DNA from 3 places in the Bacillus sp. SSR7 genome. Region 3 is predicted to be linked to each of the others. Evidence: riboswitches for the same ligand, from Rfam matches in the RefSeq annotation. Region 3 holds a riboswitch; each other region holds the start of a gene.
What was found. A riboswitch is a leader RNA that binds a small molecule or an ion and turns the genes downstream of it on or off. The one in region 3 is predicted to bind S-adenosylmethionine.
Positions count from the first base shown of each region.

Region 1: it holds a riboswitch for S-adenosylmethionine, as region 3 does, so the genes downstream of both, AC0NJG_RS20780 (hypothetical protein) here and AC0NJG_RS14530 (M20 family metallopeptidase) in region 3, are expected to answer to the same signal.
Region 2: it holds a riboswitch for S-adenosylmethionine, as region 3 does, so the genes downstream of both, AC0NJG_RS16175 (cyclase family protein) here and AC0NJG_RS14530 (M20 family metallopeptidase) in region 3, are expected to answer to the same signal.

Region 1 covers NZ_JBVVXV010000013.1:98,535-103,251, forward strand. The annotation lists gene AC0NJG_RS20760 (energy-coupling factor transporter transmembrane component T) at 1-170, shown strand, start outside; gene AC0NJG_RS20765 (ABC transporter ATP-binding protein) at 143-1,804, shown strand; gene AC0NJG_RS20770 (ECF transporter S component) at 1,777-2,478, shown strand; gene AC0NJG_RS20775 (hypothetical protein) at 2,647-2,838, opposite strand; SAM riboswitch class I at 2,961-3,059, shown strand; gene AC0NJG_RS20780 (hypothetical protein) at 3,160-3,417, shown strand; gene AC0NJG_RS20785 (SWIM zinc finger family protein) at 3,670-4,059, shown strand; gene AC0NJG_RS20790 (NAD(P)H-dependent oxidoreductase) at 4,083-4,658, shown strand; gene AC0NJG_RS20795 (group-specific protein) at 4,655-4,717, shown strand, end outside.
Region 2 covers NZ_JBVVXV010000008.1:127,117-131,833, forward strand. The annotation lists gene AC0NJG_RS16165 (nucleotidyltransferase domain-containing protein) at 1-474, opposite strand, end outside; gene AC0NJG_RS16170 (PRK06851 family protein) at 596-1,705, opposite strand; SAM riboswitch class I at 1,855-1,967, shown strand; gene AC0NJG_RS16175 (cyclase family protein) at 2,054-2,686, shown strand; gene AC0NJG_RS16180 (hypothetical protein) at 2,715-3,095, opposite strand; gene AC0NJG_RS16185 (S-adenosylmethionine decarboxylase related protein) at 3,520-4,717, opposite strand, start outside.
Region 3 covers NZ_JBVVXV010000007.1:13,461-18,177, forward strand. The annotation lists gene AC0NJG_RS14525 (AAA domain-containing protein) at 1-1,463, shown strand, start outside; SAM riboswitch class I at 1,539-1,640, shown strand; gene AC0NJG_RS14530 (M20 family metallopeptidase) at 1,729-2,934, shown strand; gene AC0NJG_RS14535 (Lrp/AsnC family transcriptional regulator) at 3,010-3,450, opposite strand; gene AC0NJG_RS14540 (SDR family oxidoreductase) at 3,620-4,384, shown strand; gene AC0NJG_RS14545 (TetR/AcrR family transcriptional regulator) at 4,665-4,717, shown strand, end outside.

The DNA.
Region 1 (4,717 bases), on a different contig from region 3:
CTATTATATGTAGTACGTATGGCGGAGGGAAGTTAATCATTTATCCGAAAGTCGAATCGGTTCTATTTCAGCAATACGATGGGATGATGTTTGTCGTATTAACGATGTTTATTAGTTTACCAATTATAATGGAAGGACGGGAATGGATATGGTGGCGCATGCAGAAATAAACAATTTATCATTTGTATATGCTGATGAAAACGAAAAAGCGTTACAGCATATTTCTCTTTCTATTCAAAAAGGTGAGTTTATTGCACTTGCTGGAGGATCGGGATCTGGGAAGACGACTTTATTAAAACATTTTAAAAAAGAATTACTTCCAATTGGTAAGCGTACTGGGGATACATATTATGATGGTACTTTATTAGAAAATGTACCGGATTTGTTATCTGCCCAAGAAATTGGCATGGTATTTCAAAATCCAGAAAATCAGCTCGTAATGGATACGGTCATTCAAGAATTAGCATTTTCTTTAGAAAATATCGGATTACCATCACACATTATTCAAAAGAGAATAGCTGAGCTTATTAGCTTCTTAGGATTTCAAGATTTATTGCACCAATCTGTTCATACGTTATCTGGTGGGCAGAAGCAGCTTGTCAATTTAGCTGCGGTATTAGTGATGCAACCGAAACTATTATTATTAGACGAACCAACGGCGCAGTTAGATCCAATTGCTGCGAAAGAATTTTTAGGATTATTAAAACGTATTAACGAAGAACTTGGCATTACAATCGTTTTAAGTGAACATCGTTTAGATGAAGTAATTCCGCTCGCAACGCGCGTTATTTGTATGAATAACGGCCGAATCGTGTATGATGGTAGTCCGAAAATGGTTGTAGCGAATATGTGGGAAGTAGAAAAGTTCCGTCCATTTATTCCGCAAATTCCAAGATTATTTTTAGAGTGGAATGCGAAAGATATCCCGTTTACAGTGCGAGAAGCACAAATGAAAATGAATGATTTTTCAGCGATATCATATGTGAACGGGCCAATAGAACAAAGTGAAAAGCAAGAAGTCATTTTAAGTGCAGAGCATATTTCGTTTCAATATGAAAAAAATAGTCCGCTCATTTTACGAGATTTAACCGTATCGATTGAAAAAGGAAAATGGGTAGCTCTCGTTGGAAAGAATGGGACAGGTAAGTCTACACTGTTAACGATTTTAGCAGGGTTACAAAAAGCGAGAAGAGGGAAAGTAAAGTGGAATGGAAAAGTGATACATAAAATTGATTCGAAAGAACGATTTAAAAGTATTGGGTATGTTTCACAGCATCCGTATTATCATTTTACATTTGATACAGTGTGGGAAGAAGTGTATGAACGTGCAAGCGAGTTATATGGAGAACAAGGAAAAGAAATAGCAGAACAACAGCTTAAAAAGTTTTGGTTACATGCGCTTAAAGAACGACATCCACATGATTGTAGCGGGGGAGAGCAACAACTTCTTGCATTATGTACAACGTTATTATCAAAGCCAATGTTATTATTACTTGATGAACCGACAAAGGGATTAGATCCGTGGAAGAAAGAAAGAGTAGGAGAGCTATTTAGGAAGTTGCAAAAAGAAGGTACAACAATTGTAATGGCAACGCATGACATTGAATTTGCAGCGAAATACGTGAATCAATGTATGATGTTATTTGATGGAGCAGTTATTATGAATGATGCACCGAAAGAATTTTTTAGTGGAAACTTTTTTTATACAACATCTATTAATCGATTCATTCGAAAAGAATTGCCATATGCATTAACGTGGGAGGATGTGTACGAAGCGTGTCCAAACGATATGTTGCATTCATAATATGTATTTTCGCAGTAATAATAGGCACATTACTCTTTACTACACTTATCATGGATGGGTATTACATGTTAAGTAGTTTGTTTATATTAGCGGTTATTATGTTACCTTTCTATATCCGTTTTGAAAGAAAGGCGTTTGTTTCACGTGAAATTGTTCTCGTTGCCGTATTAGCGGCAATTGCAGCAGTTAGCCGCGTACCATTTTCTATTTTACCGAGTGTACAACCGACTTCTTTTGTCATTATCGTTTCTGCAATTGTGTTTGGAAGCGAAACTGGATTTATGATCGGTGCAACAGCGGCTATCGTATCTAACATTTTTTTAGGGCAAGGTCCGTGGACGCCGTGGCAAATGTTTTCATGGGGTATGATTGGTTTTATAGCAGGCTTACTTCGCAATACATTTTTAATGAAAAAGTTATGGGGGAGACTACTATATGGGTTCTTCGTGGGCTTTTTATTTGGCTGGATCATGAATTTCTGGGGGCTTCTCGGTTTTATACGTGAAGCAACGTGGGAAGCTGTCATTTCATATTATATCGCAAGTTTTTATTTCGATTTGAGCCATGCGATTTCAAATGTTGTGTTCTTACTACTATTTAGTACGTCTTGGATTACGATTCTTACAAGATTTAAAAGGAAATACGGCATATTAGATGAGCATAACATGGCGTAGAAAAGCATACTCATATAAGGTAGGGTCGCGACTTACATATTCGTTTGCCTCTTTCATGCTTCTTACATATTGTAAGGAGCATTTTTCTGTATATTTTTTTATCATAACGGCAATAATTATGACGTATGCCATTTGAAAAAACTTCCCACCTTATGATGGGAAGTTTTTTCACTCTTGTTCTAAAATATGAACGGTGTAATCGCAGCGTTGAATAGCTTGTTCAATCGCATAAAGGGATTGCTCAATACGAGCGCGATTAAAATCTTTTTCAACAGTCTGTAATGCTTCTTCTAAACAATGTTTTGCTTCTTGTAATGATTGAAAAGAATCTTGTACATATCCGCGAGCATTTTGATGCATTTCATAATCCTCCTTGCATACTCATATATGTATAGTATGAACAGTAAAGAAGAAAATATAATTCGTTATATTTGTTTGACAATTAAAATGAAATTACGTATAGTAAGAATTAAGTGAATATTTTCTTATCCAGAGAGGTGGAGGGACTGGCCCGATGAAACCCAGCAACCGCGATGCAGGTGCTAATTCCAGCAGAACATATTTGTTCTGGGAGATAAGACGAAGATATATACGTAACTTCTTCTTATCGGAGAGGTTTTTTTATTGCAAAAAAACCGATTACGAAAATTTATATTAAGAAGAAAGGGGTTGCGAAGTACTGTGACACTCGAAAAATACGTCAAACTGCGTAGTACAGTTTATGAATATATGATAGAGCAAGATAAGCCAATATCATTGTTAGATATTCAAGAACATATCGTTTTGCATCATGAAGGAAAATTCACGAAAAAGATGTTACATCAATTTTATTTATCAAGACTATTAGATGAACTGAAACTGGATGGGAAAATTACATTAGCTGATGAATATCTCTATGCTGAAAAAGGGGTATTTTATAAGGCGAGAAAAGGGAGCTAAGCTCTCTTTTTTTGAAGTATGTAGAGTAAAAGACTGCTAAAGCAGCCTGATACAGGGAATGGTGTTGAGTGTGTAGTGTCAAAAATTGAATGTGCCTGAAAGAGGCACTTCATATCGGCTGCAAATGAAAAGAGACACCTTCGCCGAATAGGTGTCAGTCGTTTTGTCATATAGACTTGCTATTTGACAGTTATTAGAATAACATGCAGGGGTTGTGGAAGTCAAAAGGGAATTAAAGGAAGAGGTGCTATGATGTACGCTTACTTATTACATGATATAACGAAGTGGATTCCTAAGTACATTATGGATAAAGGTTATGAATATTATGAAGATGGACATGTAGAAGATGTTGAAATACAAGACAAGAAAATATTTGCTTTCGTTACTGGAAATGCAGGAAACTATGAAGTGATTATTGATCTTGAAGATTTTACAGAAAGTAGCTGCGAGTGTCCGTATGAGAATCTTTGCAAGCATATGGCGGCAGTTGTTTATGATATTCAAGATGCTGGTGAGAGTAAGGTGAAAGAGAAACTGAAAGGTTTAGAAAAGGAAGAGTTACTAACGGTACTAAATCGCTTGTTGCAAAGTTCAAAAAACGTGCAAATTGTAGAGAAGATGTTAAAGAAGGGGAAACTTTAACTTATAGAGGGAGTTGTTTTGTAGTGAATGTACTAATTGTATACGCTCATCCTAGTTCTTCAAGTTTTAACGCGGCGATTTTAGAGCATGTGCAAAAAGGATTACAAGAAACAAATCATTCAGTTACGGTACTTGATTTATATAAAGAACAATTTGATCCAGTCCTTGTATTTAATGAAGAGAAGAAAAGACGTGATTTAGTAAATGAAGAAGAGACAGCTCAGTACAGAAAATTAGTAGAAGAAGCGGATTTGCTTTTATTCATCTATCCGATATGGTGGTGGGGGATGCCAGCTATTTTAAAAGGGTTTATTGATCGTATTTTTGTAGCTGGATTTGCTTATAAATATGAAGGGGCCCTGCCGAAAGGCTTATTGAAAGGTAAGAAGGCATGGGTAATTAATACGTTAGACTCACCATTATGGTACGTCGCATTACTATATCGATCAGCCGATTGGATTACAATGAAGAGAGGTGTTTTACGTTTTTGCGGCATTCGCGATATAAAACGGTCAGTTTTTCAATCTGTGAAAACGAGTAAAGTAGAGAAGCGGGAAAAGTGGTTATTACAAATTGAAGAAAAGGCTCGTACATTATGAATGAACTTGCTCGTATTATAAATTGTTGTCAGTATGATAACGAACTTTTTCGTACATAT
Region 2 (4,717 bases), on a different contig from region 3:
AATAGGACGCAATACATAAAAGTACTTTTTCAATTTTACATTCTCACCTTGCAAAAATTCACGATAATTTTTTGAAGCCATATGTAAGTAATGGTATATCGTTGCTTTTGGATCAAAATTCTTTTCACTCATTTGCTGAAGCTGTTCTGGAAAATTAGAGTTTTTTGAATAAAAAATGGGTGATCGAATCCATTCGAGTAAAGCTGGGTTTGACCTTGCAAATAGTTGTAACGCTTTTTTAATATCCCATCCGCTTATATCTAAATCATCACTAATCGGATACTCAATTACATCTCGTTTATCATGAATTGATAAATACCATTCTACCGGGTGCATATAAACGAATCTAACATCATAATCACTATCTTTCGAAGGAAATCCCCATGCACGACTCCCTGACTCCACAGCGAATAAAATTTTCACATCATTTTCTTTCTCAATTCGTTCTAACTCCAACTTAATTTTCTCTCTCATTTCATACCCTCTCCATTTTTTGATTATTTCCTTGGAAATTCGACAAATATATTACTAAGTTTACTACATACTAAAATAGCTGTCAGAAAATTTCCGACAGCCTGTCAAAATTCGTTATTTTTTACTTGTTCTTTTCAGTTACACTAACCGCAATTCGTTCAAACTCTTTTTGAATCTCCTCTTTGTATGCATCTACTTTTGAAAAATCCATAGTAGCAATATAAATTCGTTCTAATTTATCACGAACTGATTTCGCTTTCGCTAAAAAAGACATCGCCTCATTCATTTTTGCTTTATATTGAATAGAGACGTCACGAATTTCCTCCGCATACTTCTCATCCGTCCCTGGTGTTACAATAAGGGCATACATATCTATAATTTCATCACCTTCTCGGCTCGGAAAATATTCATGTGGTGCGGTGCTATCGAAAATCGCAAACCCTAATTCTCTTACGATAACCATATCAAGACTATTTGGATCAAATCCACAATGATATACTTCAACTTCAAACCCTTTTTCTTCTGCTTCCTTAGCTAATTTTTTGAGCATTGTTGATTTCCCAGAACCTGGGCGTCCTTTTATAAAATAACGATGTGGTAATCCTTCTGTTAAATTAGGAACAAAATCAACTGCTCCCTTCGGTGTAGCTGCTCCTAAAAAGCGATGTTTCACAAGCGATTGTTTCCCAACTTTATCTGTAAATAATTTCTGAATGAGCTGATCGGTTAGTTCATTCGCTTTATTAAAATCAATATTACTAATATATATTTTCTCCCACTCATCATGTATAACTAATGCCTCGTTAAAACGAGCGTAAGCAGCTTGAAAAGCTTTGCTTGCTTCTGAAACAAATCGTTCAATTTCCACTTTCTGCTTTCTTAATTTATCTGAATCCCAAGCAATTCCTAAATTAATATACTCCTCGACAACTCCTGGCATTTTTGGCTCAATAACATGCGGCGGTGTTCCATCAACAATTCCTACTTTTAACTTCGGGATGATGACACCATCAACCGATTTATTATCAGAAGAACAATGTAAAAATTCAATATCATATCCCTTTTCAGCCCATTCACGACCTATTGCCTTAATTAAAGAAGATTTTCCCGTTCCAGGTCCACCCTTTAAAATAAATAATCTGTTTAGTCCTTTTAAATTCTCTTCATATAAATTATGAAATCCTCTAGCTGTATTTCCACCAGCATAATAATTCAATACATTCCCTGTCACTGCACTCACTCCTTCGCAGCATTCTATTTACATAAGCTACAATATGCGAGCAACTTTATTTGGGTGAATACCTATTTTGTGTTGCACATAAAAAGGAAATGAATTACAATTTTATTATAGTGAAAATTCTGAACTTTAAATTGAATATACCTTTATCAAGAGAGGCAGAGGGACCGGCCCTTTGAAGCCCAGCAACCTCAGTTTATACAAACTGAATAGGTGCTAATTCCTGCAAAATGCATTGCATTTTGAAAGATAAAACGTAACTATTGTGTGCAAAACTCATCTTTCTTGATTATGAAAGGTGAGTTTTTTATATTTCAAAATATATACTTGGAGGTATTTAAAGTGAAAGTAATTGACCTATCCCAAACATTTGAAAACAATATGTCTCAATTTCCTGGAACACCAAAAATCAATTTAGAAGCCATTACAAGTGTTGAAGAGACAGGCTATCAAGTTACAGATTTTCATTCTGTCGTTCATGTTGGTACACATTGTGATGCTCCTGCTCATTTCATTTCAGGCGCAACGACTATTGATCAATTGCCCCTAGATCAATTTGTAGGTGAAGCTGTTCTTATCGACGTAACTCATGTACAAGAACGAAAACTACCTAAAGAAGTATTACACAATGCTGACATAAAAGAAGGTGATATTGTCATTTTCCATTCCAACCTATCTAATAAATGGAATACAGAAGCGTATGAACAAGAAGCCTTTTATCTTTCCGAAGAATTAGCTGAAGAATTAGTCCAATTAAAAGTAAAATCTGTCGGTTTAGATTTCATCTCTCCTGATGAGGTAACGACAGAAACATCACCAATTCATCACATACTACTTGGGAATAATATTTATTTAATCGAAAACTTAACAAACTTAGATGCCATTCACGCGAAACGTTTCTTTTTCTCAGCAGCACCTTTAAAAATTAAAAATAGCGATGGCGCTTTCGCAAGAGCATTCGCTGTAATTTTTTAAACAAACTATACAAAAAAAGCAAAGATCATCATTGACCTTTGCTTCTATTTTTTTTATTTAAACTAAGAAAGAATTGCTCAACACGAGGACGTAACCAAGCTAAATAATCTTTCTCTTTCTTCTTTGTACAAGCTATTTCTTCCCCATCGACCATTTCGACAAGCTCTAGCTCTAACAGTTGCCTCGTAAATGCTAACATATTTATTTCTTCAGCCGGATACTCTTCTTTTAATTTCTCCTCAATTTCCCCCAATAAAAAACCGTCACGCATCATTGCCAATGCATCAATCCAAAGTGGCGGCATTTCATATTTTTCTCCTGTAATTGTATCTTTTACAATATAATTCTTTTGCTCTTTTCGAAATTGAATTGTGTGTAAGCATACAGTCGAATTTAATGTTAATTCCATCATACCACCTCTTTCATAATATCTGCATAGAAAAAAGGATGCGCGTGCACCCCTTCTTTTTCTAACACTACCGAACCGTTACATGAATAACAAATCTCATGTCGATATTTTCCTCCATTATAAACGAAGTGTTTTATAAAAAAAACCCTTCTCGAAACATTTTATAAAATGTTTATATTTACGCAACAAGAACACTTTTCTGAAAAATATTTTCTTCTAGCACATTATGCTGTCGGTAAAGAAAATTCCATTTTCGTTCCTATTCCCACGCTACTTTGAATCGCAATACTTCCTTGATACTCCCCATGATCAATACAAAAACTCTACATATTATCTCATTAAATGATAAGGAAATTACTTTCAGGACAATATGTAACCTTATAACGCGAAAAGGAAGGAGATTTCCCTTCCTTTTCATCACAATTTATATCCACCTTACTCGATCATGCAACAATCCATCCGTAAAGTCATTTCCACCAACTACAAAATCCTTCATATATAAATTCAAATATTCTCCGTACTTACTTTCTGTATTTAATAATAATTCCTCTACATAATAGGCACCTTGTTTAAAGTTATCGAACAGTAAACTACACAAGCCAGCATAAATTCCACATCCTACTTGGAAATATGTCGCATTCGTTTTATATTTATGAAAAACTTGACTGCTATTCATCACGTTATACATATAGGTCTCGCTATTTTCATAAACGAGTAATACACCGACTAGATCCTCGCCCGCAATCTCTTCTTCGGCTGGATTAAATACTTTGCGATTCCAGTTCCATAGATCTTCTACCTTATCTAAATTCTGTCTAATTATATTTGTTGTATACTCGTTAATTCGGTAAAGAAACCCTACTTCCATGTTAAAGTTTTTCCCTAAAATTAAAACTTCCTCATGTGGCATTAAACAACCATAAAACTCTTTCTCTCCCAACTTTACTTTATACTCTGAAGCATATACATCTTCATAAAAGTAAAGAGGACGATGATGACTCATATACATCGGATAACTCCATATCGCTTCATCTAGAAATCGCTCTACTGCCCATGAAGCATACAGTGTATGAGGCTTTATAAGTGCTGTATCATGTAAAAATGACGTATCATGTTCTACTATATAGCATGCTCTTGGCTTTTCATTCGGGCGTTCCTTCATAAGTTCAACAGCCATCCATTGAACGACACCTGGATTCATACCTGATCCTATAATTGCTTTTGTATTTGTAAATTTCTCTTTTTCCTTCTCAAATTTCGTATATCTTTCCGTAAGCTGAAAGCCGATTAAACTATCGTCCTGATCTACTGCCTCATTTTCCAAAGCTGAATTAATATAACAAATTCCAAGTTCATTACAACAGCTTAATACTCTGATCGTATCTGCCCCTGAAACATCAATAACAATGCTCGTACTACTTTCTTTTAAATGCTTTTTAAATGTCACTACATCTTGGAGGTCTATTTCGGATAAAAACAATTGATCTTTCAAATTTGGAAACAACTCGTCATAATACGTCCTATCTTTTTGTTTTATATCAGCCAAATAAAATGTAACATTCTTTATGACTTCATAAATCGGGTCTTTTTCATTTACTATCGCTTGATTTAAAATCGCTAAA
Region 3 (4,717 bases):
GTGAAAAGATTTTATCGTATAAAGCAACATCTGCTGATAAGAAGCGTATACAAGAGATTGAAAGTGATCTTCGAAAGCAAAAAGCGAAAATTAAAGAAGTAGAAAAAGAATACATTGAAAATGCGAAAGTAATCGGCGCAACTTTATCGAAATGTGCCATTGATTCACTTATTTATGAGCGTACATTTGATTTAGTTGTCGTAGATGAAGTAAGTATGGCATATGTTCCGCAAATTGCATTAGCTGCTTCACTTGGAAAACGCATCGTCGTATGTGGTGATTTTTTACAGTTACCTCCAATTGCGATGGCGAATCATGAACTCGTTCGAAAATGGCTTGGGGAAGATATGTTCTACCATGCCGGGATTGTTGAGTCTGTCAATAAATCAGAAGCACATCCAAACCTGTTTATGTTGCAGGAACAAAGACGTATGCATGCGGATATATCTAAGTTTACAAACTCATTTATTTATAAAAATAGAGTTTATGACCATCCGTCTGTTTCAGAACGTAAAGAACTTGCGCAATTGCAACCTTTCGCAAATGAGGCGAGCGTTTTATTTGATACGAGTCTAATGGGTGCATTTTCGTTAAAAGACGCTGCTTCAGGATCTCGTTTTAACATTATGTCTGGTTTAGTAGCGATGCAAATGATGTTAATCGGATTGTTAGACGGTGTGCAATCAATTGGTATTGTGACACCTTACAGAGCGCAGTCACGATTCTTATCAACGTGTATTAGAGAAATGTTACAGAGAACGAAATATCAAAACATACCTGTTTTAGCGGCAACGGTTCATAAGTTCCAAGGTTCAGAAAGAGATATGATGATTTTTGATACAGTGGATAGTTATCCGCAAGAACGACCTGGCGTGTTATTCTTTGACCATAAAAACCATCGTCTCGTCAATGTAGCAGTGACAAGAGCGAGAGGGAAGTTCATTCAATTATCAGATTGCCATTATATGCGTAAAAATCTTTCAAGAAAACAAGCGTTGTCACAATTAACAGCTCATATAGAACGTCACGGAGATGTGTATGATCGTACGACATCAAGACAATTGTGGGAACGAAAAATTTCGAAACGTTTACGCTGGTTTATGGAAATAAATCTTGAAGAACCGAAAGGGCTATTGAAAGATATTTTAGCTGCAAAACGAAAAATTATTATTTCACTTCCAAGTACGAAGCAAGTGGATAAGCGAGTATGGCAAGCATTAATGCGTACAAATGCGCAAATAACAGTGTATAGTGATGGACCAGTTCAACTGAAAAATGTAAAGTTACAAAGGCAAAATAAAGCATTCCCGTTTATCGTAATCGATGATGAAATCTTTTGGGCAGGCGCACCACTCACATCTCAAATGATGTTTGAAGGTAGTACGGAATTCCCGTACGTATGTGCGAGACTGCAAGCACCTGAGACAATTGGTGTATTAAAAGGATTTTTAGATATCCGGTAAATTCGGATAGGAATTCCTTGACTTTTATTTAAAATGAACTTAGAATGAATGTAATTTAATATAATTTTATGAAAATTCTTATCACGAGAGGTGGAGGGACTGGCCCTATGATACCTCGGCAGCGGATTCTTTATGAATACTGTGCCAATTCCAGCAAGGTAACTTGAAAGATAAGAAAGAAGCTCATTTTGACTGTATATACAGAAGCCTCTTTCTATCTTTTAGAAAGAGGCTTTTTTACGTGAAAATAAAAGGAGGAAGAAAAATGGGAGCTACAGGAGTAACATCACAAAGAAAAACAATTGAAGAGAGTATTGAAAGAAATAAGGAAAAGTACATAGAAACAAGTCACGATATTCATGCGAATCCGGAGATTGGTAACCAAGAGTTTTACGCATCAAGAACGTTAAGTTTATTGCTAGGGAGTGCAGGATTTCAATTACAACACAATATAGCTGGACATGAAACGGGATTTATCGCGCGAAAAAGCTCTGGAAAACAAGGACCAGCAATCGCATTTCTAGCGGAGTATGATGCTTTACCAGGACTTGGCCATGCGTGTGGTCACAATTTAATCGGCACAATTAGTGTTGCAGCAGCAATTGCATTATCAGAAACGCTTGAAGAAATTGGCGGGGAAGTTGTCGTATTCGGAACACCAGCTGAAGAAGGAGGACCGAACGGTAGCGCAAAATCGAGTTATGTAAAGGCAGGTTTATTTAAAAACATTGATGCGGCGCTTATGATTCATCCGAGTGGAAAAACAGCAACAACGAGTCCTTCACTAGCAGTCGATCCACTTGATTTTCATTTTTACGGAAAAACAGCTCATGCCGCAGCTTCACCAGAAGAAGGGATTAACGCATTAGATGCGGTTATCCAGCTGTATAACAGTATTAACGCACTTCGCCAACAACTTCCATCAGACGTGAAAATTCATGGCGTCATTACAGAGGGAGGAAAAGCACCTAACATTATTCCAGACTACGCAGCAGCAAGATTCTTCATCCGTGCAGCAACGCGAAAAAGATGTGCGGAAGTAACAGAAAAAGTAAAAAATATCGCACAAGGGGCAGCGTTAGCAACAGGCACAAAAGTAAAAATCCATCAATTCCAAAATGAAATCGATGAACTACTCGTAACAAAAACATATAACGACATCGTAGCTGAAGAACTAGAATTACTAGGTGAAGATGTAAACCGTAAAGAAAGACTCGGCATCGGCTCAACCGACGCAGGAAACGTAAGTCAAGTCGTACCAACCATTCACCCGTACATTAAAATCGGCCCAGATGACTTAATTGCACATACGAATGAATTTAGAGAAGCAGCGCGTTCAGAATTAGGAGATAAAGCATTAATTACATCCGCAAAAGCATTAGCGAATACGGCGTATCGATTAATTACGGAAGAAGGGTTGTTAGAGAAGGTGAAGGAAGAGTTTAGAGAGGCGCAGAGGAATCAGGGATAAGTGGTTAAAGGGAGTGGATGATCCACTCCCTTTTCTTTTTTGAGAAAATTTGATGCCAATTCGCTTATTCCTTTATCAGAACGACAATTTCTCCTCGAACTCACTCTTTAATACAATTAAAGGAGACGATAATCCAAATTGCATTAAAGAGTCTAAAAATGTAGCGAGAGAATCCATCGAATCGCTCATGACCTTCATCATATAATTAAACTCCCCGCTAATTCGATATAAATCTGTTACTTCAGAAGCGGTATTACAATATTGGATAAAATCAGAGCATTGGCTCGTTTTAAACATAACGAATGCTTGAATGTTTTTATTAATTTTAGAAGGCTCAAATTTCGTTCGGTAAGCCGCTATAACTCCTTGATCTTCAAGTTTATTAATACGCTCTTTTACAGCAGGCTGCGTCATGGATATGATCCGTCCTATTTCTGAAACGGAAATTCTCGCATTTTCATATAACAAGTTCATAATTTTATGATCGATTTCATCCAGTTTTACTGCGTTTTGCATTGTGTAGCCTCCTTGTTGTGTTTTCTAAAGTGAATTACAAATTATAACTATAATATCATAAGTAAACAAACTAAATTACCTATAAATCTGTATTTATAATTATTGGTGTTTACATGAAAATATAAGTATAGGTTTTTATCAAACGGAAATTTAGGAAGGATGGAAAAAAATGAAGAATCTTGATGGGAAAGTAGCATTAGTAACAGGGGCGAGTCGCGGAATTGGCCGTGCCATTGCAAAGAGATTGGCGAAAGGCGGGGCATTAGTAGCGATTCACTACGGCCGAAATAAAACAGCTGCAGATGAAACGATTAGTGAGATTGAATCTAATGGAGGAAAGGCATTCTTAATTGAAGCTCAGCTCAATTCAATTGATGGTGTCAAAAAGCTAGTAGAACAATTAAAGAATGAATTACAAATAAGAGTTGGTACAGCAGAGATTGATATTTTAGTAAACAATGCAGGGATAGGTACACAAGGAACAATTGAAAATACGACCGAAGGGATTTTTGATGAAATTATGGCTGTAAATATTAAGGCGCCGTTCTTCTTGATTCAGCAAACATTACCATTACTGCGAGCAGAAGGACGCATTATCAACATTTCATCAGCTGAAGTACGACTTGGTTTTACAGGCTCAATTGCATACGGTTTAAGTAAAGGGGCATTAAATACGATGACACTTCCTCTTGCTAAACATCTCGGAGAAAGAGGTATAACAGTGAATACAATTATGCCTGGATATACGAAGACAGATATGAATGCGAAATTGCTAGATAATCCAGAAATACGAAATTTTGCTACGAATTCATCTGTGTTCGGACGAATAGGGCAAGTTGAAGATATTGCAGATGCAGTAGCATTCCTTGCTTCCTCTGATAGTCGCTGGGTAACGGGGCAAATTTTAGATGTTTCTGGAGGGTTTTGCTTATAGGGGCACTACTCCATACCCATCAAGCTAATCAAGTAAATTACTAGTTATGAAACGATCCTTGTTTCATAACTAGTAATTTATAGAAAGGTAGGGATGATAAAGAAGTCTATTAAAACGTGATTTTTTCGCTAGGAAATTTGAATAAGGGGCTATTTTTCATTATTCGTAATCTAACATAATCAAATTGTATTTTACAGTAACAATAAAATAAAATTATTGACCGCATGGTACAAAAAGGGTATTCTATTCATGTTATCTTTAAAATGAGAGGAGGATACGATTGAATAAACGCGGCAGACCTCGAGAGTTTGATTATTCCTCAATTGTAGATGT